DNA from 4 places in the Pseudoalteromonas sp. SR41-4 genome. Region 3 is predicted to be linked to each of the others. Evidence: predicted binding sites of a transcription regulator. Region 3 holds the regulator's gene; each other region holds the start of a gene.

What was found. The regulator LexA, encoded in region 3, represses DNA repair genes until DNA is damaged. The targets are predictions, from matches to a motif close to TACTGTATNNNNATACAGTA.
Region 1: a site for LexA is predicted at 4,124-4,143, ahead of ruvC (crossover junction endodeoxyribonuclease RuvC). Genes of this name have one in related genera too.
Region 2: a site for LexA is predicted at 6,875-6,894, ahead of H5180_RS21735 (LexA family transcriptional regulator). Genes of this name have one in related genera too.
Region 4: a site for LexA is predicted at 6,650-6,669, ahead of H5180_RS11065 (SulA-like leucine-rich domain-containing protein). Genes of this name have one in related genera too.

What each region holds. Positions count from the first base shown of each region.
Region 1 is NZ_JACJEI010000002.1:125,013-133,014, forward strand. It holds gene H5180_RS02190 (S66 peptidase family protein) at 1-9, shown strand, start outside; tRNA gene H5180_RS02195 (tRNA-Pro) at 61-137, opposite strand; gene H5180_RS02200 (arylesterase) at 244-864, opposite strand; gene H5180_RS02205 (ABC transporter ATP-binding protein) at 865-1,578, shown strand; gene H5180_RS02210 (ABC transporter permease) at 1,568-4,069, shown strand; gene ruvC (crossover junction endodeoxyribonuclease RuvC) at 4,192-4,716, shown strand; gene ruvA (Holliday junction branch migration protein RuvA) at 4,718-5,335, shown strand; gene ruvB (Holliday junction branch migration DNA helicase RuvB) at 5,343-6,350, shown strand; gene tolQ (protein TolQ) at 7,298-8,002, shown strand; gene tolR (protein TolR) at 7,989-8,002, shown strand, end outside.
Region 2 is NZ_JACJEI010000043.1:9,539-17,540, forward strand. It holds gene H5180_RS21690 (MbcA/ParS/Xre antitoxin family protein) at 1-5, shown strand, start outside; gene H5180_RS21695 (RES family NAD+ phosphorylase) at 5-478, shown strand; gene H5180_RS21700 (hypothetical protein) at 494-1,018, opposite strand; gene H5180_RS21705 (hypothetical protein) at 1,043-1,378, opposite strand; gene H5180_RS21710 (hypothetical protein) at 1,446-1,715, opposite strand; gene H5180_RS21715 (phosphoadenosine phosphosulfate reductase family protein) at 1,915-3,618, shown strand; gene H5180_RS21720 (hypothetical protein) at 3,913-4,239, shown strand; gene H5180_RS21725 (hypothetical protein) at 4,565-5,116, opposite strand; gene H5180_RS21730 (Y-family DNA polymerase) at 5,151-6,434, opposite strand; gene H5180_RS21735 (LexA family transcriptional regulator) at 6,434-6,865, opposite strand; gene H5180_RS21740 (hypothetical protein) at 6,976-7,404, shown strand; gene H5180_RS21745 (hypothetical protein) at 7,413-7,943, opposite strand.
Region 3 is NZ_JACJEI010000007.1:108,423-116,424, reverse strand. It holds gene ctaD (cytochrome c oxidase subunit I) at 1-1,129, opposite strand, end outside; gene coxB (cytochrome c oxidase subunit II) at 1,129-2,271, opposite strand; gene lexA (transcriptional repressor LexA) at 2,693-3,310, opposite strand; gene H5180_RS07800 (hypothetical protein) at 3,385-4,179, opposite strand; gene H5180_RS07795 (PaaI family thioesterase) at 4,301-4,744, shown strand; gene H5180_RS07790 (hypothetical protein) at 4,741-5,121, opposite strand; gene H5180_RS07785 (hypothetical protein) at 5,289-6,005, shown strand; gene H5180_RS07780 (endonuclease) at 6,118-6,771, shown strand; gene hmpA (NO-inducible flavohemoprotein) at 6,839-8,002, opposite strand, start outside.
Region 4 is NZ_JACJEI010000011.1:116,018-124,019, forward strand. It holds gene H5180_RS11040 (DUF6119 family protein) at 1-840, opposite strand, end outside; gene H5180_RS11045 (restriction endonuclease) at 1,327-1,857, opposite strand; gene H5180_RS11050 (restriction endonuclease) at 1,860-2,786, opposite strand; gene H5180_RS11055 (restriction endonuclease) at 2,846-5,557, opposite strand; gene H5180_RS11060 (hypothetical protein) at 5,654-6,019, opposite strand; gene H5180_RS11065 (SulA-like leucine-rich domain-containing protein) at 6,680-7,114, shown strand; gene H5180_RS11070 (YchJ family protein) at 7,155-7,634, shown strand.

The sequences.
Region 1 (8,002 bases), on a different contig from region 3:
TTTGGATGATTTATTTAAAACCTGAGCGGAGATTGATTTTTATAGGGTTTGGCAGTTAAATGGTCGGTATGGAGAGATTCGAACTCTCGACCCCTGCCACCCCATGACAGTGCGCTACCAAGCTGCGCTACATACCGACGTTGCAAGCAATAGTACGTATATTTTTTCAAAAATCAATAAGCTTTTGTTTGTTTGAACATTTATTACACGTACTGAGTGAAATAAATCATTTTATGAGGATGTTTAGTTATTTATCCAGTCATTGATCGATTTATACATCACATCTCGTAGTATAGGTTGAGCAGTTTTGTTAGGGTGTATGTTGTCGTTTTGCATCAGGCTATTATCAGCAGCGACATTCAAGATAAAAAATGGCATTAAATGGCTGTTTGTGGCACCAGCAACCTCAGCAAAACTAGCGGTAAATAATCCGGTATAACGTGGCCCATAGTTAGGCGGGATGTGTACTTCCATAATCGCTACTTTGGCATCAGCTTGTTTGCTCTTGCTCACTAAACTGGCTAGGTTTTCTTTTAGGCGTTTAATTGGAAAGCCACGCAGGCCGTCGTTACCACCAAGCTCTATAAGTACATGGCTCGGTTGAAACTCATTAAGTAGGGCGTCTAAACGACGCAGTGCGCCACCGGTGGTTTCGCCACTGATACTGGCATTGATAAGTTGGATTGGTGCTTGCTCGTTGTCGTACTTATCTTGTAACAGTTTAACCCAGCCTTGCTCTTGTTTTAAGCCGTAGGCGGCGCTTAAACTATCACCTAAAATTAAAATTGTGTTGTCAGCTGCCGCACTAAGTGGTTTGATTACTAATAGTAAAACGAAAATAAAACGTAGGATTGAATACATCATATGTCAGCGCTATCTCAATTAAATATCATTCAGGTTAAAGGTCTTTCTAAAACGGTTAATACCCTTGAAGGGGATTTGCCCATCCTCAGTGACATCACCTTTAATGTCAAGTCTGGAGACTCAGTTGCTGTAGTTGGTACCTCAGGTTCAGGTAAATCAACTTTATTAAGTTTGCTCGCAGGGCTTGACCAATCGACTCAGGGATCAATTTATTTAGATGGTGAGCCGCTGCATGAACTTGATGAAGAAGCGCGTGCGGCATTAAGAGCTGCAAAAGTCGGTTTTGTATTTCAATCATTTATGTTGGTACAGAGTTTAACAGCACTTGAGAATGTGATGTTACCGGCAGAGCTTGCTGGTGAAAAAAATGCCAAGCAACAAGCACTCGATCTACTGGAAAAAGTAGGTTTAAGTCATCGAATTGAGCATTATCCGTCGCAATTGTCTGGTGGTGAACAGCAGCGTGTAGCGATTGCTCGTGCATTTATTGGCACACCAAAGATTTTATTCGCTGATGAGCCATCAGCAAATCTTGATAGCAAAAATGGTAAGTTAATTGAGTCACTGTTATTCGAGCTTAATCAGCTTCATGGCACGACGTTGATTTTAGTCACACATGACGAGGCGTTAGCAGCAAAGTGCCAGCATGTGTTACAAATTGAAGCGGGTCAATTAGTTAAAAATACCAATGAGGCTGTGGCGAATGTGGGTTAAATTAGCATTAAAATTATTTAGCCGTGAATTTCGCCGTGGTGAACTCACGGTGATTTGTGCGGCCATAGCGTTGGCAGTATTAACAGTATTAACGCTTTCTATGGTGACTGATCGCATAGGGCAAAGCATAGCGCAAAAAAGCAGTGCCTTTATTGCCGCTGATCGCGTGCTGGCAAGCAACCATGAATTACCCGGTGAATATTTAACAACAGCAGGCGAATACAACTTACAAACCGCACAGCTCACTTACTTTGATACTATGCTGTTTGCTAATGACGAAATGCAATTAAGCTCAGTAAAAGCGGTGTCGGAGCATTACCCACTTAAGGGCGAACTAAAAGTTAAAAGCAGCTTAACCGGCGAGGTTGATGTGGCCACGCAAGGGCCAACTGTTGGTAATGTGTGGTTTAGTGAATCGGTATTTTATGCACTAAATGTAAAAGTAGGTGATACGGTTGAGCTAGGCGCTGCGCAATTTAATATTGAAAAAGTATTGGTGGAAGAGCCAGATGCGCCATTTAATATTTTTTCAAGTAGTCGTCGTGTGTTGTTAAATAACCAAGATGTAGAAAAAACTGAAGTGATCCAGCCGGGCAGCCGTGTTTTTTACCGCCAGTTGTATGCAGGGGATGAGAGTAACCTTACTGACTTTTATAGCTGGTTAAAACCACAAATGAAAGAAAATCAGCAATGGTATGGTGTTAAAGACAGACAATCGCCGATTGCAAATAGCTTAAACCGCGCTGAAAGCTTTTTATTATTAGCGGGGTTATTGGGTATTATTTTAGCGGCGGTGGCGATTGCCGTGTCTGCAAAGCGTTATTGCGAACGCCAATATGACCCAGTTGCGATGATGAAAACCTTAGGTGGTAGCCGATCGACAATTCGCAAAATTTACTTACTGCATTTATCACTGGTGTGTGCTTTGTCGGTCATACTTGGCTTAGCCATTGGCTATGGTTTACAAGAGATAGCCACTAGTTATTTAGCTAAATCAATGAACAATACTCTTCCTGCAGCGGGTATAAAACCGTGGTTTGTGGCGATTAGTACTGGCGTTATCTGTGCGGTGATGTTTTCAATCAAGCCGTTATTAGATTTATTTGATATTCCACCGCTTAGGGTATTACGCCGTAACTTAGGCGATAAGCTATTAGTAAGTAAAGTGCATTTAGCGATGTCGGGCTTAACGGTCTTTTTATTAATGTGGTTGTTTAGTAATAACCTTAAAATTACCGCTATTTTGTTTGTCTCTACTTTAATTTTGATTGCAATACTGTTTGTATTATCGCGGTTAATTTTTGGCAGCGGACGTAAACTAGGATTGCGCCCGGGGAATAGTTGGTCATTAGCGATTGCTTCGTTGCAAAAACGTGCCAATGCTAATGCGGTACAGTTGATCAGTTTTTCGTTGGCAATAAAGCTATTGTTATTTTTAGTGGTGCTGAAAAACGATATGATCGCAGATTGGCAATCGCAACTTCCAAGCGACGCGCCGAATGCTTTTTTAGTCAATATAACCGAAACTGAATTGCCAGACGTAACAAGCTTTTTAGAGCAAAAAAATATTCAAGTATCTGAGTTTTACCCGACTATTCGTGGTCGCGTAAACGCTGTTAACGGTGAATTAGTTGCTCGCGAAGTCTCATTGCAAGACAACGAGAAGAAAGACGAAGAAGCACGCGCAGGTATTGGTCGAGAGCTAAATCTTACATGGTTAGAGCAAGTCCCTGTGCAAAATGAGATCATAGACGGGCAGTGGTTTGGCGACAATGCCACCGCTGAAGCATCGATCGAAGAATCTATGCTAGAACGCTTAGATGTGAAACTGGGTGATACGCTAACATTTTTGATTGGCGCCCAGTCATTTGATGCCAAAATCACCAGTGTTCGTAAAGTTAATTGGGCTACTTTGAAGCCTAATTTCTTTATTATATTAAGCCCTGATGTATTGGCTGATTTTCCTGCGACGTATATTTCATCGGTGCGTATCGAAGCCGATCAAAAACGCAATTTTAGTGAGCTACTACGTGCCTACCCGACAATCAACGCCATCGACGTTGACAGCTTTGTCAAACAAATACGCTCTACTATTTCGCAAGTGTCATTAGCAATTGGATTTGTACTGGCGATAGTGGTGATGTGTGGTGGCTTGGTTTTAATTTCGCAAGTGCAAGCAAGCCTTGGTGAACGGATGCAGGAAATTGTCATATTGCGTACCTTAGGCGCCAAAGGGCGGCTAATAAAAAATGCCACTTTATATGAGTTTTTATTGTTGGGCAGCGCTGCTGGTTTTGTCGCTGCGCTGGTCAGTGATGTGGCTTTATTAATAGTGCAACGTGAGATGTTTGATTTAGCTGGTAAGTTACACCCACACATTTGGTTAATAGGGCCATTAGTGGGTGGTGTGTTTGTGGCGTCACTGGGCTACTTTATGATAGCTAGAACCATGCGTAAAAATACCCAAGGGTTACTGCGCTCTTTAGCCTAAAAGGTTAGCGATTGAACAAGCCCGTTTTTACGGGCTTTTTTTATGCCAATAATGCACTGGTAATTTATACAGTGCTCTGGCATTATTAGCGTACTTAACTATTTACACTGATTGGGCAAGTATTGGCTATTATTTTAGGGATTGATCCTGGCTCACGATTAACCGGTTATGGGGTGATTGCCCATCAAGGTGCTAAATTTACTTATTTAGGAAGCGGTTGTATAAAACTGGCCGATCACGAGTTTCCTATTCGATTAAAAATGATTTATCAGGGGATCAGTCAACTAATCGAACAATTCTCTCCCGATCATTTTGCCATTGAAAAAGTATTTATGGCGCATAATCCTGATTCAGCTCTTAAATTAGGCCAAGCCAGAGGTGCTGCAATTGTTGGTGCGGCAATGGCTGAGTTACCGGTGTTTGAATACTCGGCGCGGCAAATTAAACAAGCGGTGGTAGGGCACGGTGGTGCCGATAAATCGCAAGTGCAGCATATGGTTAAAAATATTTTAAAATTACCAGGCACACCGCAAGCGGATGCAGCCGATGCATTAGCCATTGCGATATGCCATGCTCATTCCGATCAAAATTTAATAAAACTAGCGGGCAGTGCCAGTAAAACCGTTAGAGGACGATTAAGGAAATAACATGATAGGTCGCTTAAATGGCATCTTAGTAGAAAAACAACCGCCAGAAATTTTGCTTGAAGTAAGCGGTGTTGGTTACGAAGTTAACATGCCGATGACGTGTTTTTATGATTTACCAAACATTGGCGAAAATGCCATTGTGTATACTCATTTTGTAGTAAGAGAAGACGCCCAGTTATTATTTGGCTTTAATAATAAAATTGAGCGAGCATTATTTAGAGAGCTATTAAAAGCCAATGGCGTTGGGCCAAAGCTCGGATTAGCAATACTTTCAGGGATGTCGGCTAAGCAATTTGTTAGCTGTGTGAATAACGAAGATGCCACCAGTTTAGTGAAACTGCCAGGTGTAGGTAAAAAAACCGCAGAGCGCCTGGTACTTGAAATGAAAGACCGATTAAAAGATTGGGGTAATGACTTATTCACGCCATTTAGTGATAATGCAGTTATAGAGCCCGCCTCTGACGCACTTATTGCTAATAATGCGGCAGATGATGCAATCTCTGCGTTAGTGTCATTAGGTTATAAATTGGCGCAAGCACAAAAAACAGTAAAATCAGTGGCCAAGCCTGGTATGTCTACAGAGGTTCTGATCAAAGAATCTCTAAAATCAATGTTGTGAGTAAACCATGATTGAAGCGGATCGTTTAATAGATGCGACTGAACAAAGTAATGAAGATGTAGTCGATCGCGCGATTAGACCAAAACTATTAGCCGATTATACTGGTCAGCCCCATGTTAAACAGCAAATGGAAATATTTATAGAAGCTGCACGTAGTCGGGGTGAAGCGCTTGATCATTTATTAATATTTGGTCCGCCGGGTTTGGGGAAAACCACACTAGCAAACATTGTTGCCAATGAGCTGAATGTCAGTATTAAAACAACCTCGGGCCCAGTGCTTGAAAAAGCCGGTGATTTAGCCGCACTACTGACCAATTTAGAAGAAGGCGATGTACTTTTTATTGATGAAATACATAGGCTAAGCCCGCAAGTTGAAGAAATACTCTATCCTGCAATGGAAGATTATCAACTCGATTTAATGATTGGTGAAGGGCCCGCAGCTCGTTCCATTAAGCTCGATTTACCCGCTTTTACCTTAATTGGCGCAACCACTCGCGCAGGCTCGTTAACCTCACCACTTAGAGACCGTTTTGGTATTGTGCAGCGTTTAGAGTTTTATTCGGTGGCAGATTTATCGACTATAGTGGGGCGTTCTGCTCATTATTTAAATTTAGCCATGTGTGATGAAGGTGCCATTGAAATTGCTAAACGCTCTCGTGGTACGCCACGTATCGCTAATCGATTATTACGCCGGGTACGAGATTACACGCAAGTTAAATCAGACGGTACTGTAAATGCCGAAGTAGCAGAGCTGGCACTTAATATGATTGATGTCGATAAAAGCGGCTTTGATTATATGGACCGTAAATATTTACTCGCGATCATTGAAAAGTTTATGGGGGGTCCGGTAGGGTTAGACAACTTAGCCGCCGCTATCGGTGAAGAAAAAGAAACCATTGAAGATGTGATCGAGCCTTACCTCATCCAGCAAGGATTTATCCAACGTACGCCAAGAGGGCGTATTGTGTCTGATAACGCCTATCATCACTTTGGCTTATTACCCAAACAAGAATAAAGTACATTTATTGTAGCTGTATGCGTGCGTATGGCTGCAAACCCACCTCACACATCTTCTATACTGTTCTTTTAGCCACTATTCAAATGTCTATTTTGCTGTGTTTAAGTTAATCGCGTGATTAGCATATTACTTAAAGTTTAGATTATGTAGTTATTTGGGCTAATACAATTCACATGCTGTTAAGTTTGTAAACGATATTGTATGCGCCATAGCGAGGTAGTGCTGTGCGTGATTTGCAGGCAAAAAAAAGCCCGCATAAAATGCGGGCAAACAACAAGTTGAAGGAAGTAATCTAAGTAACACTGCTTAAATTCATCAAGTTTTATCAAGAAGACTTTAAGCATAGCAATACGAAAAATCAGAATCATATTGCAAAGAACTGGGCTGAATGAAGTATTCATTGCTGCGCTAGCTCGGTATGGGAGAATAATACGCAATAGTTGGTTTTTGTTCAAACTAGAAAAATTTAATTTTCAGATAAAAAAAACTAATAGCAAGATTTTTATGAACGCTTTATTTTTGTTCATAAAGTTCACGGTAATATATTAATTTGTTGAATTTGTGATGTTTTATTTGTTTGAGTGTTTTTTTTATAGATTAGTTAAACTGTTGCATTGACCATGCTTGCAGTCAATTATGCTTGTTTATTCATTAAGAGTGAATAAACGGGGTGTTTTACACAGTTTTTGTTTATAAATAAGCACCGCAGCATGTATTTACCTTAACAGCCCAGTCTTAAATAGTTGCGTTAAGATTGACTAATAAGGTTATAAAAATGATGTCAGCCTGCTCTTCAACGTTTTTTGTTGCTAATTCACAGCAATAGCGTTGTCAGTACTGAGCTGAATCGATACACTAGTTGCAACTTTTGGCCATTTTTTCGGTCATATACCTAGCGTATAATGAAATGTTATTTATACAAGAAATCTTATTAGGAGTTTAATGTGGGTTCAGGGCTTAATTTTTTAGATTTAATTCTAGAAGCAAGTTTTCTTGTGCAATTAGTTATGCTGGCATTAGTAGGTATGTCAGTGATGTCATGGGCAATTATTTTTCAGCGCAAAAAAGCAATTTCAGATGCATTATCCAATACTAAGCGATTTGAGCAAAAATTTTGGTCAGGCATTGATTTAAGTAAACTCTACAATGAGATCTCATCGCGTAGCGGTAGCTCAACCGGCGTTGAAGCATTATTTATAGCAGGCTTTAAAGAGTTTGCTCGCCATAAGAAAAACTCTTTTCAAAGTGCTAGCATTGTAATGGAAGGGACGCATCGTTCAATGCGAGTTGCGTTATCTCGTGAAATCGAAAAATTAGAATCAAGTTTATCGTTTTTAGCAACAGTGGGGTCTATCAGTCCTTACATTGGTTTGTTTGGGACTGTGTGGGGCATTATGAATGCCTTTATCGCGTTAGGCGAAGTTAAGCAAGCAACCTTGCAAATGGTTGCCCCAGGTATAGCTGAAGCGCTTATTGCAACAGCTATGGGGTTATTTGCAGCTATTCCTGCGGTTATTGCATACAACCGTTTTGCTAATAGAGTTGAAAAGCTAGAATCTAACTACATTAACTTTATGGAAGAGTTTGCAAATATTTTACACCGTCAAGCAGCTACCCAAATAGAGGCAAAAGCGAATGTATCAGCGTAA
Region 2 (8,002 bases), on a different contig from region 3:
CGTAATGATTGTTTATCGTATAGGTCCTAAGCAATATAACAATGTGAGCAACTGTCTTTCAGGGTTAGGCGGCATGGTAGCGGAGGGCAGATGGCATTATGCCGGTGCACCCATTGTTTATACCGCATCAACACGCTCACTGGCAATGCTTGAGCGGTTAGTTAATGACTCTCAAGAAATTCTTAAAGAAAATCTAAGTGTCGTTATTATACAAATTCCAGATACTTTGAAGGTAAAGCGATTGGTTGAGGGTGAGCTTCCTGCGGGTTGGAACGCATACCCGTATGCTGCGGATACTCAGTCAATTGGGAGTGACTATTTAATGTCCGAAGAGGCTGCTGTACTCCAAGTGCCGTCAAGTCTATGTCCAGAAGAATATAACTTTATTATCAATCCCCAACATTCCGATGCAAGTAAAATTAAATGCATTGACTGTTCTGACTTTGTTTACCCAAATCGTCTAGCTACTAAGCTGTAGTAAATAAATTATTGATTATAAGAAACACTTCTTTATGGTATCTACCTTATCGGCAGGTACCATTACCTCCACTGATGAAAAGTCGAATTTATGTAACGCAATAATACGATGCCTACCGTCACCAACATACGGCAATTTTTCTTCTGATAAATAAACCATTGGCATATCAATTTCACCGTTAGCAATTGCATTTTTAACTTTATCGTATCGTTCGGCGTGCAAGCTCAAAAAGTGCTCTTCATTAAACGCTATTAGCTTTTTTATACCAACGCTTATGGTCACCAGTTTAGAGCCACAAAATTTCTGATCTGTTTTGATGAACCTTAACTTAGTTGGTGGCTTATATTTGGAGCATATGGGAATTTCTTGTACAGAGTAAAAATTGAATTTTTCTATTCTAGTTCTTGCTAATCGCTCAGGGAACGAAGAAAACAAAGCTAAGTTTCTTGCCCTGGATTCTGGCGCTAAATATTTCGGGGCATCAACAGCGCCCTCACCAAAAATATCATCAATGGTTAAATTGCATTTAGTTACTGTCATACTAAAAGTTCCTTTTAAAGTTAACTACTCAAAAGCTTCATCAGGCATTGGCCAAACAAAAATTTGTTTCTTATGCTCAAACAAAGGGCATCTTTCAATAACCCCTTTATCGTAACCAGTTATAGCGCTCAATGCATTTTTGGGATTTGAATACACTTGAGCTGCTTCGGGGGTACTACCCCACCCTCGTTTATACTCACTGCCCATTGGCTCAGAGAAAGCTAAATATTCATCTGTGTCTGTTTTATTGACAACAAACACACATAACACAACGCCTGTTGAAAGCCCTATTCGCTTTAGTTCGGCTCGGGTTGGGACACGTACATCAACATTTGACTTTTTCTTTCCGTAAATAGTCACGAATTTATCCATTGTTTGCGTGAAAATCTAAGCTATATAAAAAACTAATTAGAGTAAACAAGCATATTCAATAACCTTTAGCACGCGCATAGCTATTTGAAAGCGGCTCTAAATTATTTCCATCAATGACTTTAGAGCCTTTTAACTCAGACATATCAATAAACGCTGGTCTATTACTACTGTAGTAGTCAACGTCTGCTCGTAACCTGTCTATATTTAATATACCTCTTTTAAGTGCTTGAGTGCATCCTCTTTCAAAACTATCAAACTCCGCACTATCTTCACTGTAGGGGTTTTTAGAGTAATTGCCTGACTTTAATCCATCATCAAATGACATAAAACCACCGTTAACTGTTTTTTTACACAGTGTAGCTTATCTAGTGTTTTTCCTACACTTTAAAAAGCGGTAACAACGTTAATTATTAATTGCTTGTTTTGGTTTTGTATAACTTTTAGTTACCTTAATTTTGAATGAGTAGCGCAATTTATGATAGATGCTAACTTGGATAAAAATTATTATTAGGGTGCATAATAAAATGTCCAAAGTTAGTAAAACAATTTCTACATTAAGAGATTTGTATTTGAGGGGCTACGTACCCCAAGTAGGTATAAGCGGCAAGGACTCCTTTTGTGTAGCGCACTGTGCTGCGGAAGCGCTAAAGCAGGCGGTGTTGGTTAATCCTAATGTTGGGCCACTACATGTTACTACGGTTGATACAACAATAGACAATTTTGAAATAATGGATTTTCTAAAAGATTGTCATTTAGCTTTAGAGTCGTACGGGGAAGAGTTCAACTTACCAATTGTATCAACTTTTATACAGCCTAAGACGCAATCAAGGCCTCTCGTTCAGTATATCGGTCGCGGCCTTTTGTTAAGAACAATGAATAATCAGGTTGGCAGACGGCAATGCACATCAGATTGGAAAATAACCCCCTTAATCGATTTTACTAAGCAACTGAAATCTAAGTATCAAACAGATAAAATATTAAATCTGTCAGGCTCCCGCTCCTCGGAATCCAAAGCACGAGCGGTAGCGCTTGACCTACGAAATGAAACAATTGACGTAGTTACATTAACAGATATGGGCTACAAACTTGCGCCGATAAAAGATTGGACGATAAATGATGTTTGGCAGCTTATTAATAAAATTGAAAATGGTGATGTTGAATCTTTTGGTGAAGATCTAACGGCTAATTTAAGAATGCATTATAGCGCAGGAAATTCGGGAACTTGTGATCTACTTGTAGGTAACTCAACTGTAAATAATAAGCCGTGTTCGTCCAGATTTGGCTGTACTTTGTGTAGTCTTGTTAAAGAAGATTTAAGCTTAAAAAATCAAATTCAAACCTCTAATAAACAATACGGGTATATGTCAGGAATTTTAGAGTTGAGAAATTATATGTTTAATACTCTTAATGATTTAGAGCTAACTCGTGCTAGATATAGTAAGAAATTACTAAACAATAAATTTATTAAACTCTCTTTTAATGACTACTCAATTGAATACCGTATGAAATTGCTGCAATTCACATTAACATTAGATGCACTAGAAATTGAAAGAGCGGAGGAAGCAGGCGAAGACCCTAAGTTTCAGCTGATAGATTACCCTAGCATTGTTGCAATTCAATTTTACTTTGCAAGAGAAGGTGGTGAAAATTGGCCTGGTCAGGCAATCAAAGCTTGGCATGATGTGCACACATTGGGTAATCGTTACGGTATACCTAAAACTGAGTATGTTGAACCTAAAGCAGCAGCGATCGGTGACAGTGAGCGCTACTTTGATATTGCAGACGCAATCGATAATATCGGCGCAGTAGGTTTGGTTACTGATGAGGAGGAAAACTTACTCCAAAGCCCTCATCGCGTATCCAGTGCTTATGACTCTTTTTTAACGCTACCTTTTGATAACGTAAAGAAGTTCACTATTGGAGAGAACGGGAAAGCTTGGGAATATGTTGAGGAAATTTTTCCATTATATTTAGATAATAATGCACTTAAAACTGGAGTCTGCCCAACTATAATATTAAAGGATATGATAAACCTTGGTGTTATACAGATGCCTCAAAGTCAGCTTTACCGGCTTCATAACCAGTGTAAAATAGCTCAACTGGTAAATTATTTAACCGCAAATAGTATTAAAGCTGAGGACTATTACTTGCAATTCCCAACAAAAGTAAATGATGTGGATTCATTGCCCAGTCAAAACGATGATAAACCTCAGTTATGTTTATTTTAAAGCAGTGCACTGCAGAGTTCTCACCCTTGTATGAGGGGGTTTTATGCAGGGTTTGACTTTTAGAGTTGAAATATTATATTGCATGGGAATATGGCTCTTAAGTGTAATTTATGGTACTTAAAAACAGACCAGTGAAGCGACTGTTAAGGGAGCAACCTAAAGGTGAAGGAAAACCGAGGTTGCATTATGATAGTAATAGTAGCTCTACATTACACTTCCTTGGTCTGCACTTTAAATTTACCGTTGTACATTGAGTTAGACTTGAAGAAGCACATATAACGAGGAGTAATTTTTATGGGTACGCAATTAAATCAACTTAGCGAAGATCTTCATGAGAAGAACCAAGCATCTAATTATTTTAAATTCGAGATTGGGCTTTCAGGTACCGGATTACCGACCGCGCAATGGCTTATGAACGTCACTTCACAATCAGACATTCGATCGGTCATTAGCGTGATAGTAAAAGGCATGTTTGATACTGAGGATAACGATCAAATTTCAGGACGGTATCTCAAGGTCCGTGGAAAAGACGGTTCAATTCAGTGGGCTTCTAAGAAAATATCTAGTGATAGACCTGATATATTAACTTGCGCCCTTCCATTACCGTTTAGTGAGGATTAGATGTAGGAGTAACTGTTGCACCTAATTTTAAGCTCAGTGAACATAATGCCGGTACAACTGCGGTTTCAGCAACTGGCGGTACTTTTCTAGTTGCTGGAATATTTCAGATTTTTAAAGGGAATCAACTTAACATTGAAGTACGAGGTACAGGCACCCAAAGCTCTGTGATACCGTTCAAAACATTTGCTTTAATGTGAATGGTGAGTACTTATAGAAGATTAAACGTATTGGGGAAATATCTATATCATTCAGTTTTGGAAATACTTAGGGTGGCTCTGGCGCGGCCTGCGAAGACAAATAAAGCGCCAAAGCCAAAGGTGACATTTTAATCTGTAATGCATTCTTCCTCAAGAAAGTGCAAACTATCTTCTACATTTAGTACAAAATATTCATGAGTTTTGGGTCTATAAAAACCATCAAAATCAATTTTTCCAGCATTCTGGATTTGAACAAGGTCTTTATGAAATTCAGAGTGTGACCATGCCCTACCATAAATTTTAAATAATATTTCAACGTGGTTCCCCGGAAAACTTAGCATTTTTAGGGTTGTGCTTGGTTGAGTTTTAAAAACAATCGGTTCATGATTCGGTATGTTGCTGCAACCAAAGTTAGCATATCTCTTAGCATCAAGTTGATTATCACTAAGCCACAACGTCCCTTTTACTGGTTTACCAGGTTTATGCGCACCACCGTGGTATAAATACAAGGGTAGTTGACCATCGTGCATTGTAAGCATTGAAAAGTGCTCATATAACCGTTCATTAATACGTATGGGTTCAGGCAGTGATAGGACCTCTTCTTTTGAGTTAATTTCTTCAACATGCTCACCATCAGTTGGCCGATTTTCAAATAATTCTTTCAAAAGCTTTAGTAACATTGGTATTCTCCTGCAGCCAATTCGACACTTACTATTACTTAGCAAGTGCTACCGGTAATTCATTGAAGTTGGTTGTGTAGCTATTTGGTGCCAGGTCGTCTCTTGGCTTCCAACTTTGCTTGAAACCCTGCACGCCAAACCTAATGACATTGTTGCCAAACTTACTATTTATTTCATCACTTACCGTAGTCATTTTATTAACGGTGAAATCACCAGAATCATTAAACAAATTTAGTTGAATATTGTCATTCTTTGATAATAACTGATTGAAGATAACGCCAACTTTTTTGAACTGATAGCCCTCCTGGTAAATCTTTTCTAAAGCAAACATTGCGTATCTAATTAATACGTCCGAATCTGCGCAATGAAAAGGCAACTTCACTTCAATGCTTTTACGTAACTGTGGCTGAGACAGCCTAAACACATCCGTTGAAACAAATATTGTCATGCTATTGGTGAACAACTCAAACCGCCGTAATTTACCCGCTCCAGTAGAAACGTGTGAAGACAGCGCACTTTTAAGCTCATTTAAATCTGTAACAAGCTTACCCATGCTTCTAGAAACACAAATGCTATCACGGCCTTCGTTAAGATCCTTTAGCTGCACTGCATTTATACCGTTGAGCTCTTGTATAGTACGTGATAAAACGACACCAAACTTTTGTTTCGCCTCTACAACATTAAAATTTTTTAATTCCAAACCGGTATTAACACCCAGCAAAGTAAGCTTTCCCGCCGTTTTTGAACCGACTCCCCATATATCGCTTGCTTTGACTCTTTTAAGTACCCAATCAACCTTTTCAGGGGTATCGAGCACAGCTACACTATTGGTTTTGGCTTTCCATGCATTAAGTTTAGCTGCATGAGAAGCAAGTTTAGCAAGTGTTTTTGTGTGCGCGACACCGACACCCACACCAATGCCCAAGTTCTTAGCTAACGTATTTTTAATATGTAAAGCGTATGATTTAGGATTTGGTGCCATGGCCGTGTCAATACGGCCAAAGCTTTCATCAATTGAGTAGCGGTGGCAGTCAAATAGTAATTCTTCTAGTTCTGTGTGAAAACGATTGCTCATATCTCCAAACAAAGTAAAATTACTGCCCCACACATGACCATTGCTGTTTTGAATTAATTCTTTGATTCTAAAGTGGGGCTCACCCATTTTTACACCTAGCGCTTTCATGGGTTGATTTCGCGCTATAACATTGCCTTGGTTTGAACTTAACACACCAAGCGGCGTGGTATTAATATCGTATTGCGGATTAAATAGCTGAATAAATGAAACATATGCAGCGTTAATATCACAGAGAACCCACATCAAAAAATGCTTATAGCGCTAGTGACAACGCCCCATATAACATTTTCATCCCAATTATTCTCATCATCAAATTCGACCACGATTGGCTCGTACTCTGTATTCGAGCTTTGAAATATAGCCCTGTTGTTTTCGGGCTCTAACTTTAAACGCTTAACAACAAACTCGTTATCAAGTGTTGCAAGAACGACTTTACCGGAAGTGGCCTTTAGAGATTTATCGACGATAATGATTGCCCCATCCTGAATGTCTGGAACCATGCTATCGCCAGCGACTTTAAACAGAAATGAACTGTTCGGCCGCGCCATTAACAGCATATCAAGACTAATAGGTTGAGTTAAACAATCTTCCGCTGGGTTTGGAAAGCCTGCTGAGGGTTTAAATTCAGAAAGTGAAAATACGTTGAGAGACTTGATGATAGGCGTTGGCTGCATACACAAAACCACTGGTTGAATATACAGTTATTTTATGGCCAACAATTAATACATGCAAGCTTTGTTTTTACGTTACACTTTGATTAATTATTCTAGCTAATTGAGGCGTTATGCGAATACCAAAATCCTATGGTGTCTACTCTACTAAAATAGCTCATGTAGAATTTTCATTGATAGCTCATGAGGCGTATGGGCTAATACTCCTTAGTGACAATTTTAGCTGTAAGGCTGAGTTGTTACATAGCTCAATAGTACAACTCCAAGAAGGCTGGTGTTTAACCCGGTTTAAAGACGAGAATGTTTTAAACATCGCTTCATTTACGGAGACCGAATTCAACCAACTACAAAGTGAGTTTGGTATTAATCGTTATAAAAATTCGTTCGAGGCGCCATTTACTAATAAATATGGCTCTCGTAAAATAAACTTTATGACTGCGCTTTCAAGGTGGTCAAAGAAAAACACCACAATAGCTAAGCGCATAAAAGCCAGCCCACATATGGATGTGAGTATTTATGATTATTTAAATCAAAAAACTTAACCCGCTGATCACACATCATCCCAGCTTGCCTTGTTTTCGCTCTCTTTTTGCGTGTTAGCATCCAAAGGGCGTATTCTAGTAGGGGCATATAAAATAGCATTAATGGCACAATTCTTAACTGTTTGAGCCGAATATTGCTCTCTATATCCCTTAATTACATCAACATGAGCCAAGTTTGCTTTGTAGTAAACTGTAAAATCTGGGCAGTCCAGATAGTGCATTTCGCTTGGGCAATTAAGCATGGCCACTTCATCATGCCTTGATGAGCCTTTAGATGTTACAAAATAGCTATGTGTACCTATGTCAAAATTTCTGCAATTAATCGTAAAGTATGCAGTGTTCTTTTCAACATTAATTGGACTTAACTCTATTAATTTATGTTTAATTACATCATTCACACCAAATTTCAAAGTTGGTATGTCAGTAGTAGTGTTTAAAGGGGATGCCATATAAGCGCCCAAAGCAATAGCGGCAAATATAGCCAGCGCAGCAGCTCGCTTAAGCATATCCTCTTGACGCTCTAATTTATGATTATCCATCTAATGCGCTCTCACAAAAAATAAAAGGCTATTATCACAAGTTATATAAAAAAAATTAA
Region 3 (8,002 bases):
GCATCAACCCAGAGAAACCACCTAAAGTGAATAACACAATAAACGCAATACTAAATAACATAGGCACTTCAAAACTAATCGAACCACGCCACATGGTGGCTACCCAGTTAAATACTTTGACCCCAGTTGGCACCGATATCAGCATAGTTGCATACATAAAAAATAATTCGCCAGCGACAGGCATACCTGTGGTAAACATATGATGCGCCCAAACTATAAAGCTAAGTAAAGCAATCGAAGATGTGGCATATACCATAGAGGCATAACCAAATAATTTTTTACGTGAAAAGGTCGGCACTATAGTCGAGATAATGCCAAAGGCTGGCAGAATCATAATGTACACTTCAGGGTGACCAAAAAACCAAAATATGTGCTGGAACATCACCGGATCACCGCCCCCAGCAGCATCAAAAAAGCTGGTTGCAAAATACTTATCAGTCAATACCATAGTCACAGCACCGGCCAATACCGGCATCACAGCAATCAATAAAAAAGCGGTGATAAGCCATGTCCACACAAACAGCGGCAGCTTCATCCAAGTCATACCTGGCGCACGTAAATTAACGATAGTTACAATCACATTGATTGCGCCCATAATTGAGCTAATACCCATGATGTGAATAGCAAAAACAAATAATGCGGTATTATCGTTACTGTAAGTTGTTGACAGTGGTGCATAAAAAGTCCAGCCAAATGCCGGGCCACCACCTGGCATAAACAGGGATGCCAGTAAAATAATAAAAGCAAAAGGTAAAATCCAAAAGCTCCAATTATTCATCCGTGGTAATGCCATATCTGGTGCGCCAATCATGAGTGGTACCATCCAGTTAGCCAATCCTGTAAAGGCCGGCATAACGGCACCAAATACCATGATCAAGCCATGTACTGTGGTCATTTGATTGAAAAAGTGAGGCTCTACTAACTGTAAGCCAGGTTGAAATAACTCTGCGCGGATCACCATCGCCATGGCGCCACCAATTAAAAACATCGTCAACGAAAAAATTAAATATAAGCTACCGATATCTTTATGGTTAGTAGTATAAAGCCAGCGTTTAAAACCTTTCGCAGGATGATGATGTCCATCATGGTGTGCAGCTTGATCATGTTGTTGCTCTGTTACGCTACTCATTATTTAGCCTCCGAAGTTGCATCAATCGCGGCTTGTATCTGACTCGGTTGAATTACATCCCCAGTGTCATTGCCCCATGCATTACGCTTATAGGTGATCACAGCTGCTAGCTGCTTGATTGATAACTGCTTGTCAAATGCTTGCATAGCGGTACCTGGGCGACCATGAAGCACTACATCAATATGATCTTTAATATCTCCTAATACTACCGGACTGCCTTTGAGCGCCGGGAAAACCCCCGGTAAGCCCATACCTGTTGGTTGGTGACACGCAGCGCAACTGGCCATATAGACTTGCTCGCCGAGTGTCATTAATTCTTCTTTTGGTAATGTTTGATCTAATAATGCAGCATCAGCAATTGCAGCGTTTGCTTTTGCCTGCTTAGCTTCGCTCAGCCAGTTTGCAAATGCTTGCTCAGATTTAGCTTCAACCACCACAGGCATAAAGCCATGATCCTTTCCGCATAGTTCTGCACATTGCCCTCGATAAATGCCCTCTTCATTAATTCTGGTCCAAGTTTCATTGATAAACCCAGGGTTAGCATCTTTTTTCACTGCAAAATCAGGCACCCACCAAGAATGAATAACGTCGTCTGAGGTCATTAAAAATCGTACTTTTTGATTAATTGGCAACACCAAAGGTTTATCAACTTCAAGCAGGTAATTAGGGTTTTTATTTGCAAGATTAGTTATTTCATCTTGAGGTGTAGCAAGCATTGAATAAAACTCAACATCTTCACCCATGTACTCATAATGCCATTTCCATTGAGAACCAGTAATTTTAATCGTGAGATCAGCTTTACTAGCATCTTCCATTGCAATCAAAGTTTTTGTCGCAGGAATTGCCATACCAATTAAAATCACAAACGGGATTGCCGTCCAAAGGATTTCAACTTTAGTACTTTCATGAAATTGGGCTGGTTTTGCCCCTTTAGATTTACGGTGGTGGATCAGTGCCCAAAACATGACGGCGAACACGATGACCCCAATCACACAACATATAATAAATATTGTCATGTGCAGCTGATAAACATCATTACTTATATCTGTTACGCCCTTACGCATATTAAACTGGCTATTAGCCAATACTTGCTGCGGTAGAACAAACAATATAAGCCACAAGGTAGAGCTCAATTTACCCATGTGACGGCTCCTTTAAATGCTATTGCAAAACGCAAAGCGAAAAGGCGGCACAGCTTTATTCGCGCCAATTCGTTATTTTTTATTGTTACTGAATATTAACGCAACCCTAAATTATGCTATTGAGCAAAATTGTTAGACTTTTAAAGTAGCTGTTAACACAGTGTATTAACCAATTAGTTAAAAAATGAACAATTAGCAAGTTTTAAGAGCAATTAAATTCTTTTTTGGTGCATAAATAACAGCTAAAAATCAGCGCGTTATTTTGTAATTAGGGATAATATTAGAGGGCTAAAAGTAGCTGACAAGTAGATTTGATAGGGCTTAGGACGCTATAGCTAAGTATAAAATCTAGCCATTAAAGCGGTAAAAAATTAAATGCACCAAACTTCACCAATTTGGTGCAAAATACAGATCAAAAAATTTACATCCAATCAGCGTTGCGGATCACCCCAACAGCTAACCCTTCAATATTGAAAGATTCATGTTCAAGATCCACTTCAATCGGTGAAAATTCATCGTTTTCAGCATGTAAAAAAACTTTTTTACCTGCTTTTTCAAGGCGTTTTACTGTTACATCGTCATCAACACGGGCAACCACCACTTGGCCATTTTCAGCAACTTGAGTGCTGTGTACTGCCAATAAATCGCCATCCATAATACCAATGTCTTTCATACTCATGCCTTGCACACGCAGTAAAAAATCAGCAGCCGGTTTAAACAAGAGTGGATCTATTTTGCAATGACTTTCAACATGCTGCTCTGCCAAAATAGGCTCACCAGCGGCAACTCTGCCTATTAGAGGTAAACCAAGTTGTTCCGGCTCATCCTCTTCAACTAACTGAATACCTCGACTAGCACCGGGCTTCATTTTAATAACGCCCTTTTTCGCTAATGCCTTTAAATGTTCTTCCGCTGCATTAGCACTTTTAAAACCTAACGTTTGCGCAATCTCAGCACGGGTTGGCGGCATACCGGTATCTTTAATAAAAACTTTAATAAGTTCGAGAATTTGAGCTTGGCGATTCGTTAATGGGCGCATACAACTGGTTTTCCATACAGTACATTTAACTGTGAGTATATACAGTTATCTGAAAATCGCAAATATAAATTGGCTTAAAATCGCGCCGTTAATAACAAGCTCATACTATTTAAACCACTTCCAGAATCAAGCGCAGATCCAAGACCAAACTTTAATGCTACATGTTGATTAAACCAATATTGCGTTTGCAGTTCATAGTTGTCTTTTAGATTTTTCTGATTCCGAATATTGGCAACGACTCCCACTGACCATGCTTGATTTACATAATAAACCGCCTGCCCCTGCACATAACGATAACGCCCTGCCAATTGCTTTAGCTCTAAATCCCAACCTTGATTGCTAACTATATTTGTCCAACGAACATAAGGTGCATAAGTCCATTCAACCGCGACTCTTTCATTATCTTTGCCAAACCACATATCATGGCGCTCTAAGCGACTGTAATATACATTGAACCCTAGTTGTAACTGTTCATTCATTTGCTTACCAACAGCGGCACTCACTAAATAATCAGTATTTTGCCAATAGCTATTATCCTCACAGAGGCGCTGCGCGCTGGCACTAATAACTAATCCTGCGGGACCATAGATGGCAGCATCGGCATTTAAATAGCTAAAATCATCATTAGCAAACCCACCAATAGCATAATTATTGACTTGATTTAAATACGCTTTTAGCTCGTATGGACCAGTCAAAGATTCAAGATCTTGCGCAAAATATCGGTATCGTGCGCCTAAAAAAGATTCATCTAAACCAGCTAAATCGGTAAAACCAATATCGAGTTGATGTTGGGTACTAGCAACAGCCTGCGGCTGAGCAACAAGGCTCATCAATAATATTGCACCACATCCAAATACCTTTACTTTCATCCTTAAGATCCATTAACAGTTAGATAATATAGGTACATTTTATCTATTTTTATGATCTTAACTGTAGGAAAATGTTTAAAAGTGTAGACTGATTTAGTAAATAACTTAGTGAGGTAGACAGATGAGTATTTGGTATCAACCGATCACCCTAGCACAATGTAAGCAACTTGATGACGGCATAAGTGGTCAAGGCACATTGATGAAAACCATGGGCATTGAAATAAGTGAAATAGGCGATGATTATTTAGTAGCAACGATGCCCGCGATCCCAGCTCATCATAACCCTATGGGTATGGTGCATGGCGGCGCAAATGTTGTACTTGCAGAAACGGTGGCGAGTTATGCTGCAAACTTTGCTGTTGATTTTACAAAGTTTTATTGTGTTGGCCAGGAGATCAATGCCAATCATCTAAAAGCATCACGTAATGGTTTATTAACCGCGATAGCAACACCACTACACTTAGGCAAGCGTACATCCGTATGGGAAATAAAAATCACCAATAGTCGTGGAGAACTGTGCTGCGTATCAAGAATGACCGCAGCAATTGTAGAGCGAAAAGGCTAACTTGAAAGTGGATAAATTGTAATTTCAATACCTGCGCCAATAGCAGAAATACGCAATAAAGTATCGGCACTGAGCGCTTGATTAAAGCATTTTGGCGAAGTGCCTGATTCAAAGCCAATATCAAAGGTGCGCTTTGAGCATGATAACCACTGCTTTAATGCATTGCGTGAGCAAGATTCAATTAACTCACATAAGTGGTTAATCGCTTTATCTGGTGAGATAACGTCTTCATTAGACTCAATACGTGCTAGTTGACGGTACTCATCTTTATCGTAATGCAAAACCACAGCACTTTTTTTTAAGTCTGCAACTAACAAACTAATATCTTGCTTTGATTCAAGCTCTAGATCTACATTTAAAAATTGAATTTCCGACATTGTTTCATTTTTACCCTGCGTTAATAACAACGCAAACTTTAACCTAATTTTGCGTATATACCAAATCTAGAGTAGCTAGTTTTATTTTGTTGATGCGACAATTTGCCACATTGGCAAACTCAATATAATTTATAGAATACCGCACTAATAACAAACAGGTAGTCACTATGGATAAACGCATTTTTAAACATGCGCGTAAGTTTCACAAATGGTTAGGTTACTTATTAGCGCTACAAATTTTTGCATGGTTACTCGGTGGTTTAATTATGAGTGCTATACCGCTTGAAAAAGTTCACGGTAAACATTTAGCTGCGCGGCAATTAAATAACCCATTCAAACAAGCTGATTATCTAGCCTCAGTTGATAATATCGTTGCACAAATTACTCAGCCAAGACAAATTAGTTATAGTCACTTTTTAACAATCCCTACCATTATTGTGAGCAACAGTAACGGTGAGTACAGCTTTAACGGAGTTACTGGCAGTCCTTTGGTAGCACCGAGTAAAGCGCAAATTATTGCCAATGCCCAAGCTCATCTATTAATTAATGCGCAAGTAACAGACGCGATCAAACTAGCTAAAGGTACTCGCGAAGTTGGCTTTAAAGAAAATATTTGGCAAGTAAATTTTGACGATACGTTTAACACCACACTATATTTATCCGCTGATAGTGGCCAAGTTATTACTGTTCGCAGCACAATTTGGCGAATTTTCGATTTTTTCTGGATGTTACACATAATGGACTATGATCAACGTGAAGATTTTAATAACCCATTATTAATTAGTTTTGCAGCCAGTAGCATATTGTTTTGTTTAACTGGCTTTATTTTATTACTACAGAATATCCGTTTTAGAAAACGTACTTCCCGTCGCCCAAGTAGCTAACCTTACCTTGTAGATGAGTTGAAATTCCCACTACATCACACAGTTAAGCGATTTACTTTTTGAATAATCGCTCTAAACTAGCGCTTCCTGTAGTTCACTAAAGTGATTGGATATGCCGCATTTAATTATTGCGCTGGTATTGTGTTGTGTGAGTTTTAACCTTTATGCAGAACAATTCACCAGTTTTTACAGCGCAAAAAAACACCTCATCGAAACCCTTCCTGATAACGCCACCAGCCTCTATTGTGGCTGTAATATTAAACGCCAAGGTAAAAAACTGGTGCCCGACCCAAATGCATGTGGTTATGTGCCTCGCAATGCGGTTACTCGTTCAGGCAAACCAAATGCGCGCGCAACTCGGATTGAGTGGGAACATATTGTGTCTGCATGGGAATTTGGTCACCAGCTACAATGCTGGCAAGAGGGCGGCCGAAAAAATTGCATTAAAGTCAGTGCGCAATTTCGGAAAATGGAAGCTGATATAAATAATCTCGCTCCGGCAATTGGTGAAATAAACGCAGACCGCTCTAATTACAGCTTTGGCATGATTGCAGGTAATGCAAGCCAATATGGTCGCTGCCAAGTAAAGGTAGATTTTAAACAGCGTGTGGTAGAGCCGCCCTTTTATGCACGAAAACGCATTGCCGATGCTTATTTTTATATGCAAAAAACCTATGGTTTAAAAATTTCCGACAAGCAACAAAAATTATTTACCGCATGGCAAAACCAAGCTTTAGCAGCGAAAAATAGCAATGCTGTACTTTAAGTAGCCAAAACCATAAAAAAGGCGCATTTCGCGCCTTTTCACTTAAAACCTACATTTAGTTTCGTCATTAAATATCTTGATGTGGGCCAAACACCTCGTAGTGAATACGCTCAGCAGCGACTCCTAATACGAGTAATTGCTGTTTAATTGCAGCCATAAACCCCGTAGGGCCACAGATGTAGAAGTCACCTTCTTCAAGCGGAAGCTGCTCAGCAACAGCACTGACATTCATCAATCCAGTAAACTCAGCTCCCTCGCCACCTTGATTAAACCAAGTGTAGTAATTTAATCGAGTATGCGCCGCGGCTTGCTCCGCCAAAAACTGACTAAATGAATGCTGCAGGATATTTTCACAGGCGTGTAAATAGGTGACCGCTTGATTCGATGTATCACATAATAATGTTTGTAACATTGCCAGCATCGGTGTTTGACCAACGCCCGCAGAAATTAATACCACAGGTTTTTTATTTGCGCGTAAAAAGAAGTCGCCAGCCGGTGGATAAAGCTCCACAACGCTGCCCACATCAAGTGAGTGCAAATAATTAGATACAATCCCCGCTGCTGGCAATAACTCTTTTTTCACGCTAATGCGGTAGTTCTCACCATTGCTTTGTTGGGAAATTGAATACTGACGAATTTCACTGTATTGCGCATCATCGGGTTTCACTTTAATGCCTAGATACTGCCCTGGTTTATGAGTCATTACCGCTTTACCATCGACTGGCACTAAAGTAAAACTGGTTACTAACTCTGATTCAGGCTGTTTTTTAGCAATAACAAATGCTCTAGTACCCGCCCAGCCACCGTGGTTATTTTTACTGTGCTCGTATAGCGCCGCTTCTTCGGTAATACAAATATCAGCAAGTAGAGCGTACGCCTCGCGCCATGCATATTCAACTTCAGCAGTAAACTGTTCAGGAAGCAGCTCTTTTAAAGTACCTATTAAATGACCTCCCACAATCGGATAATGCTCAGGTAAAATATGCATGCTGGCATGTTTGTGATTAATACGCGCCAGCGCTTCTTTTAATACGGCTAAATTATCAATATTTTGCGCATAAGCGGCCAGTGCATTAAATAATGCAAATTGCTGACGGCCACTACGTTGATTGGCCATATTAAAAATATCCTGCAGCTCAGGGTTATGACTAAACAGCCGGTTATAAAAATGCTCCGTGACAACGGTGCCCGCCTGCGCCAATAAAGGCGCTGTGCTTTTTACTATTTCAAT
Region 4 (8,002 bases), on a different contig from region 3:
CAAAGTAGGATAAACGGTATCTTTAGAGCGAGTAAAACTGAAACCAGATATTTTGTCCCATGAAACGACTTCAGGTGCAGTAATAGCCAAGTCTGTCGCATTTTTAACATCAATTGCGGCTCTTAAAACCTCATCAAGCTCGCTTTTCTTAGTGTCATTTTTCAATCTTCGAATATTATCAACCCACGAGAATTGCTCCTTGTAGGATTCTTCTGTGTAATAAGAAATCAAAGATTGAGATGTTTCAATTAAATCTTCAAACTCAATGTACGCACTAAATGAATACACATAGTCACCACCTGAAATGGATTGAAATGAAATCCCCTCTTTGGCATTACCTGTTACTGCTCTCAATATATCTTTAGAGACATCAATACCAAAGACATCTACAGAAGAGCTTCTAACTGCTTGCGTTCTTTTTTGAACAGCAGAACGATCCACAGTAAAAATATCAACACTCTTTAAACTATCGTGCCTCAAAGTATTTAGAGCTGTTCTTATGCCAAAGTCAGGTAAAAAACGATCTTGATCCAACATAAATCGTCCATAGCCAAATGTATACGCCACGACTCGGTCATTAACTTCTATTAGTAAAACCGCCGAGCTTGACCTATTTGATAATTCCAAATTTCCAGTAATACCAGAATTAATAAATGGTGTCCAAGTAGGTTGTTTTTCTTCTGTAGCTTTTACATATAACCGACCAGATAAGTTTTCACTACCACTTAATTCGAAGTTTTGATAATTTCCAGAAGATAGGAAGTTTTCAAGATCATCGTATTCAGTATCAGGTTTTGATAAAAAAGCTTTAAGGCTTACATATGGTTTTTCAACACTCAATTTAGATCCCTCTAATGTAAAACTCGAAATTTGATAGGAAGCATCACAACTTTACCAGAGGGTACTTTCCCTAATTTAGCGCGAAAACGTCCTTATTTTGTGAACTCATATAAATAGCAAATAGTGTAAGTTATTACCAGCTATAAACATTATGCTTTCTGTAACTTATATATAAGAAAAGTTTCCTCTTATTCTTACTAGGTTAATGACTATATCTCGCTCTAAGCCGAACTTCGTCAAAGTGCCATTTGCGGACATTGGTAACGCTTTATTATAAGCAAACACGATAGATGTATTCACTAAAAATCCGCTCTACTTCTTCCCTTATTGGAGTAAAGAAAAACTTTTTTCCAAGTAAAACTAAACATTGGTTTTCAGTGTCAATTAATTTGAATATTTTTCCAACTGCTTCTGTAGTGGTCAACTAATTTTGGCCACAGTTTTAAAATTTTGGTATATAACCTCAGATTCATTTGGCGCTACAGCCTAAAGCACTTTGTGAACATACAGCCCGCAATATCGCTTCTTTATTAGTGCCCTAATATCATCAAGAGAAGTTAAAGCGCGAATATCATCCATTGTGATAACAATAACTCTTATTCCATCTTGCAAGGCGCTAGTTAAAATCCCTACTGCCCCAGGATCGGTGCCATCACCTCTCACAAAACCGCCAGTAACTCCGTTGGCTGCTACAAAAATTCCAGTAGTTAGTGCACGCCTTCTTACTTTGTTTACGAAGTTATCTAATACTGGGGCGCCAACTGTAGCACTCCAATTTTTACATTCAACCAGTATGATTGAATCCCATGGGCGTAATATTTCTTCAGTTTGAGCGTTCCAAAGTACTATGTCTATTTCTTCAGAAGGCATCCGAATATCATGCTCAGTAACATCCACACCATCTAGGTGTTCAAACATATATATCGACAAAAGCTCGAAGGACTGACCTTTCTGCTGATTTGTGGTCGCTGCATCAACTTGAGTAATTAAGGCTCTAAAATGATTAATATCAAACATCTCTAGAACTCCTGACCGTAAAGGAGCTCTCTAACTTTTGATTTCACGAGAAATAGTAAGTCACTAGGATTTCTTACGTTTATAAGATCGTCTCGATCCAACGCGATAGCGTTGATACCCTCTTCAACACGAAACCTATTAAGTAAATTTTTAGTCCTTTTATCATTTAATCCAGTAGTTGCTAGAATAAGCCCTTTAATTCCTGACTTTTTACTCATATGGAGGAACTGATGGAGCATTGAGCTATTCATTGATCCAATAGCTTTAATTTCTACTGCTATTGGATTTCCTAAAATGGACAGCTCTGAGTCTTCTTGTGAGTTCCAAATTACAAGATCAAACCCCCGATCTCTTCTGCTATCAGACTCAATAACTTCCCAGCCTTCGATGCCCGCCGCGATCTCTGCAAACCACCTCTCAAACAATCGGCCTCTTCTAGAACCCTCCGCGGCAAACAAATCACGAAAATTCCTAGACGAGCTAAAGTCCAGAGATACAGAATATTGCTTTTGCTCACTTCTAGGACCGAGATAACCAGATTTTTTTCTAGTCGCATCTTCGATAGCTTCTTTGAGTTGAAACATAAAATTGTTATTAAAAAGGCTACGTTGAGATGTACTTAAAATACGCTGCCCTCGGATCTCTGGAGGTAGAGAGTATTCGTGGTCGGTAACGATAACTACAGGCTTTCTGGCCCCATGTGCAAGCCCTATTTGATAATAGAGGCTATCATTTTTATGATTCACGAAAGCAATCAACACATCACATAGATTGATTAATCCCCAAATAGCTCCCGAGATGGTCTCTTGAAGTTGAAAGTCTTCAATTGTTTCGATTTCATACCCTTCAATTTCAGAGATATGCTTGAGTGCATTTTTTAGCTCGTCTGCTTCATAAGAAAAGCTATTCAAAATTCCAATTCTTTTCATTCTTCACTCATATATTTCGAATAATATCTGTGAGCCGCTCAAAGGGCATAACGCAGCGATCATGCACCTGTCACTTGAATTGCTTTGTTATATTCATTTTCAGTCTCAATAATGTACATCGCCCAAAGATATAGCGCTCTTGACGTCTTATTCCGATAAACTTGACTATTGAGACCATCAAGTATGCTACTAATATGATTTTTAAAGCTTCTAGATTTTATACTTGGATCTTGAGCTAAAGCATCATAAGCAACGCTAATTTTTTCCATTTTTTTAGCGCAGTTGGCAATAATAATCTTTCTCTCTATAGCAGTACTACGCTGTGCTTTTTCTCCAAAATCAGTAAGTGTTAATGAATCAGTAGAATATATAAGTAAACCAAGCGATTTTGAATCGTATAGTAACTTCTGTTCCCTTTTAGACTTGTTTAAAACATAGTTATTATTAACAGAAACAACGAATTCTTCCAGATCAGAGGGATGCATCTGGGGAGTATATGACAGAGCATTTTTTGCCCGCCTCATCATTGCTGCACTTACATTCGGTATCTCAACATCAGCAAAATCTAACCAGCTTAAAAATGTCTGACCATATGCTTCAAGTGTTTTGTTTGCAAATTTTGTTGATTGAATTTTAGTGTCAATAATATTCGAAAGATCTGATAAATTAATTTCACGGCCTTGAATCTTTCTTAATTCAAGCGTAAATGAGTGTTTCTCCAATTTATCGTGAATATAGTCTTGGAAATAGTTTTTGTTGATATCAGAATTATCGACCCTTACTGAATATATTCCTTCTTTATAATTGACTAGCCCTATACTTCGCAGCTCTCTTAGCTTATTTAAAGCCGCCCCCTCTGCGCCTGAACTTGTATTCTTATCCATAAACTCTTCAATGCTAAGGTTTTCTCCATGAGCAAATGCTAGAAATGCTTCATAAACCGAATTTACGGGTTGCCTTATTAAATACGTCTCTCCAATAGGGGGGATTTTATCTTGCACAAGATAATCTCTAAATATGTCCCAATAAATGTTATACTTAGTACCACTTTTAATTACAAAACGTTTGTGTATCAAATGCTGAACGGTTTCGCTCTTTACTACCTCATCAAGCTCAGTTATATCAAGTGCTTGATCATCAAATGCACGCTTTGCGATAAAGCGCAAAGCTTTAACTTCATCCGTACTCAGCTCTTCTAAGTCCGATTGAAAGAGGCTTTCAACGTGGAAATCTTGTTCATATAAATCATCAACCTTAAGACCTTGTGTAACTTTCTTCTTAATATGAATGCAGAGTTTTTTAACTAACCAAGGATATCCTTGAGAGTTATCAACAACCTTTCTTACAAAGTCTATATCAAACTTTTCTGAGATATCCTTTTCAAGCTGTTTGATTATTGACTTACTCTCAGACGAGTCAAACTCATCAAGCGTTATTTTAAATGCATGATCTCGCGATTGCTGCCATAAATGATAAGCTTCATTTTCTATCGGTATATTAACTTCAGATTTCCATGAGAAACCTAAAATGATATTTGACTTTAGGTTATTAATATCCAAAAGAAACTTATAAAAGCTTTTGAACACCCCTTCTTTTCTAAAAACATCTTCAAACTGGTCAAAAATCAATACCAATACCCTTGATTCATTTTCCAACCACTCAGCTAATTCTTGAGAAAGTTTATCGCCAAGAATATCAAAAGCAGATGGGATTTTTATATCTGAGTATTTTTCTGGTATAAATTTCTCTTTTACAGCTTTATTAATAATTAATTCATATGCTAGCGGAAGAAAATTATTTGAATTTGCACTTCTTGAATCAATAACTGAACTCAAATATTTTTTCCTATAATGTTGATTTCTGCAACGCTCTCTCAAATCACTCATTAAGGAGCTTTTCCCCCAGCCCGACTTCCCATCTATATAAAATACACGTTTACCTATCTCATCATTTTTTACGTCATTTAAAAACCCAAATATCTTGTCTTTTTGCCTCTTTCTACCAACAAAGTATTTTAATGATGCAGGCTTATAATCATCCCAACTATCTGAACTTTGAATTTCAGTTACAGTTTCCATATCTGGAATTTCAAGGTTCCTAGAAACGATTTCATTTTTTTCATTCGACAGGGGTCTCGGCTGGTAAACTTCGAGAGATTGTATTTCGTCGATATAATCTTGAATTTCGTGAACCAAGGCATCGTCTTCAAGCCCAGATAAGTCATTCCCGTGTAAAACAGAAAAGTGTGTAGGAACGGTTCCGGAAGATAGAATTGGAACCCAGTAAATACCTTTGTAACTGTAAAGAAGGATTACTTTAGAAACATTAAGTGTCTTTTCATTTAGAACAAAATCGGCTACTGAACCAGAAGCAACAAGTAGTTCGATTACTTTTTCAGCGTTCCAGAAATAAAGATTTTTATATCTATCGTCAGCTTGAATTTCTTTAATTAACCCACCAACTTGTCGTTCAAAGCTTCGCGTATATAAAAAATACCCGAAATCAAACTTGTCAAAACTAGCGCTAAATACAAATTTTTTAATTTCGTCACTGCTGAGGCTTTGTTTAGCTTTGCACTCTACCAAGCACCGTTCATTAGAACGATCCATGTGCTCACAATGAAGGTCAAACTCTCTACCAGTAAACTGAATATTACCAGAAACTTTGTACCTTTGTGTAGTAAATATGGTGTTCGCGAGTTTTTCAAAAAACGCGCCTCTTTCATGGCCTTTATTCTCTTCTGTAGGCCAAATTACAATTTCTTTTAACATTTCATGTCCATATTTAATATGCCTTAAAAAATATAGTGCCCAAAGCAGCAAGCACCGCTTTTTGGCGTCCGCTGCCTTTGTTTGTTAGTGACAACCTTAGTCACGAAAAAATGACTCTTTGGAGTGAGCATCTGCGGAAGCTTGCCCTTCACAGCTTTCACAGTATTTTCCGTCATTTTGATAATACTCCACTAGATCATCGTCATCTAAGATATTTTGGCACTCTCTCGGAGCTTCTTCAAACTCATGGTTATAGCCGGAGCATTGAACATCCTCAATTAAATGGCGGATGCAATTATCAAAATGATACTTTTGATTACTGGATAGCTTGTCGTATCCATTACCGATAGCGTATTTAGCAATACCAACAACCGTATTTTCATCAGCGCCATTATCTTGTGCAGATGATTCTAAAACTTCTACTTGGTTATCAACTATTTCATTCAGGGCATTTAAGTTCATAAACTCTCCTTTTTATGATGTTGGTCAGACTAGAAAGACCACTAAAATTTAATAATGCGCTCATCGCAGATTTTTGCTGACTTAACGCTTATTTATCTACTTTTAACAAATTACCTAAGGTATTACTATGACTAAGTTTTCTAAACTATAAAGTAGAGTTAAATAAAACAATATGCGCGCGCCGGTCATTTTCATAAATATATAAGAAAAAAGCAGTTTGACCAATCAATTAACTACGATATTTAGCAATTCACAATGTCCGGTTATCGCTCAAACTTGCCTTAAAAATTCTGAGTACTAAATTTGCAACATCCTGAATAAGTGTCGATCACTATATATGCTGTATTAAATACAAAAAAAGATATATTATCGATTTAGAGCTTGTGGGTTTAATTTTTTCAAGTTCAGCCTGTTTGTAACTCAACACGCGAATTCCACCCTTTATGAGAAAAACCCAAATAGGGAACTAAATTACCACACCTACAGCCCTTGCCACACATAACTCTCTATTCCAGATGTGTGATAAACAATTCCAGAGCAACGTGCAAAAGAACAATAAATTTAAAAATCGTTCAAAAAGATAGCAAAAAACACTTGCACACGAACACTGTATAAACTACTGTATATAAGTACTGTATAAACAACCAGTGAGTGAAACTTATGTTACAGCCAATTACCATCAGAACAGTTAAAAGCTATCAACAAGATAATTTAAGCGCATCAGTAAATTTGATTCAGATAGAAGATGAGATCTCTGCAACTTTTGAACTTCTAAAGGTGTTACACCATTACAATAATAAAAACGCATGGACGTTACTGATTGCACCGGATCACGTACCAAGTAAAGCTTTACTTGATTCATGTTCTATTGATACCAGTAAACTATTAGTGATTAGGCAAAAGCATCTGGTTAATTTAGAGTATGTACTAAATTCAGCACTACATAACGGTAACTTTGCAGCGGTGATCACCTGGACAGACATTGTGAAAGACAATCAAATAGCTAACCTGTCATTAAAGTTAGACCAAGCGAGTGCAAAACTATACTGTTTTACTAAAACCCAACAAGCTACAGAGATAGCATTAGCACAATAAGCTGTTAAAATGCCGTTTTTTAATAAAGCGTATTTTAATTATGACCTCACTCACTGACAGTCTTTGCTTATGTGGCAGCGAACAAAGCTATAGCGATTGCTGTGAAAAATTGCACTCAGGCAATATACAAGCAACAAGCCCAGAGCAACTAATGCGCTCTCGCTTTGTTGCTTATGCTTTAAAAAATGCTAAGTATATTTACCAAACTTATGCACAAGAAAAACAAGCAGCAAACCCAATCAAAGAAATTGCTGATTTTGCTAATAGTTGCCGCTTTATAAAATTAGCCGTGATCAGTGCAGACCAGCAAGAATACACTGGTTGTGTTGAATTTTGTGTTAGCTATTTTTATCAAAACTTGTTTTGCCAACTACATGAAAAATCAAGCTTCATAAAAGAAGATGGGCAGTGGCGTTATCTCGATGGTGATATCTTCCCTGTTGCAGATATAAAAATTAGCCGCAATGATGAATGCCCGTGTGGTAGCGGTAAAAAATATAAAAAATGCCACAGCGTATAGCACTTTCTTAGAGTGTAGTTTTTACCGTAAGTATTTTATAAATAATCATAAATTCAAAAAAATCGCGACCCAACGTGGTCTGTCTAAGTGCGATTAACTCTTTGTTGCTTAACCTAAATTTTGGTTAATGTGTTTTCTAACGCATTGATTTAAAGCACTAATATTACTTTTACTCTCCAGCCGAAATTTTCAGGGAAAATAAGGCGAATTTACGCGTCAATAGCATGCCTATTACAAGTAAATTTAACGCAGTTAACATTGAAAAATAGCCGCTGGAGATGGATTTATTATCCGAAGCTCAGATTACTTCCGCCAGTAGAATAACGCGGTAGCAGTTATCGATCCAACTAGGTTACAAACCTCTTGTC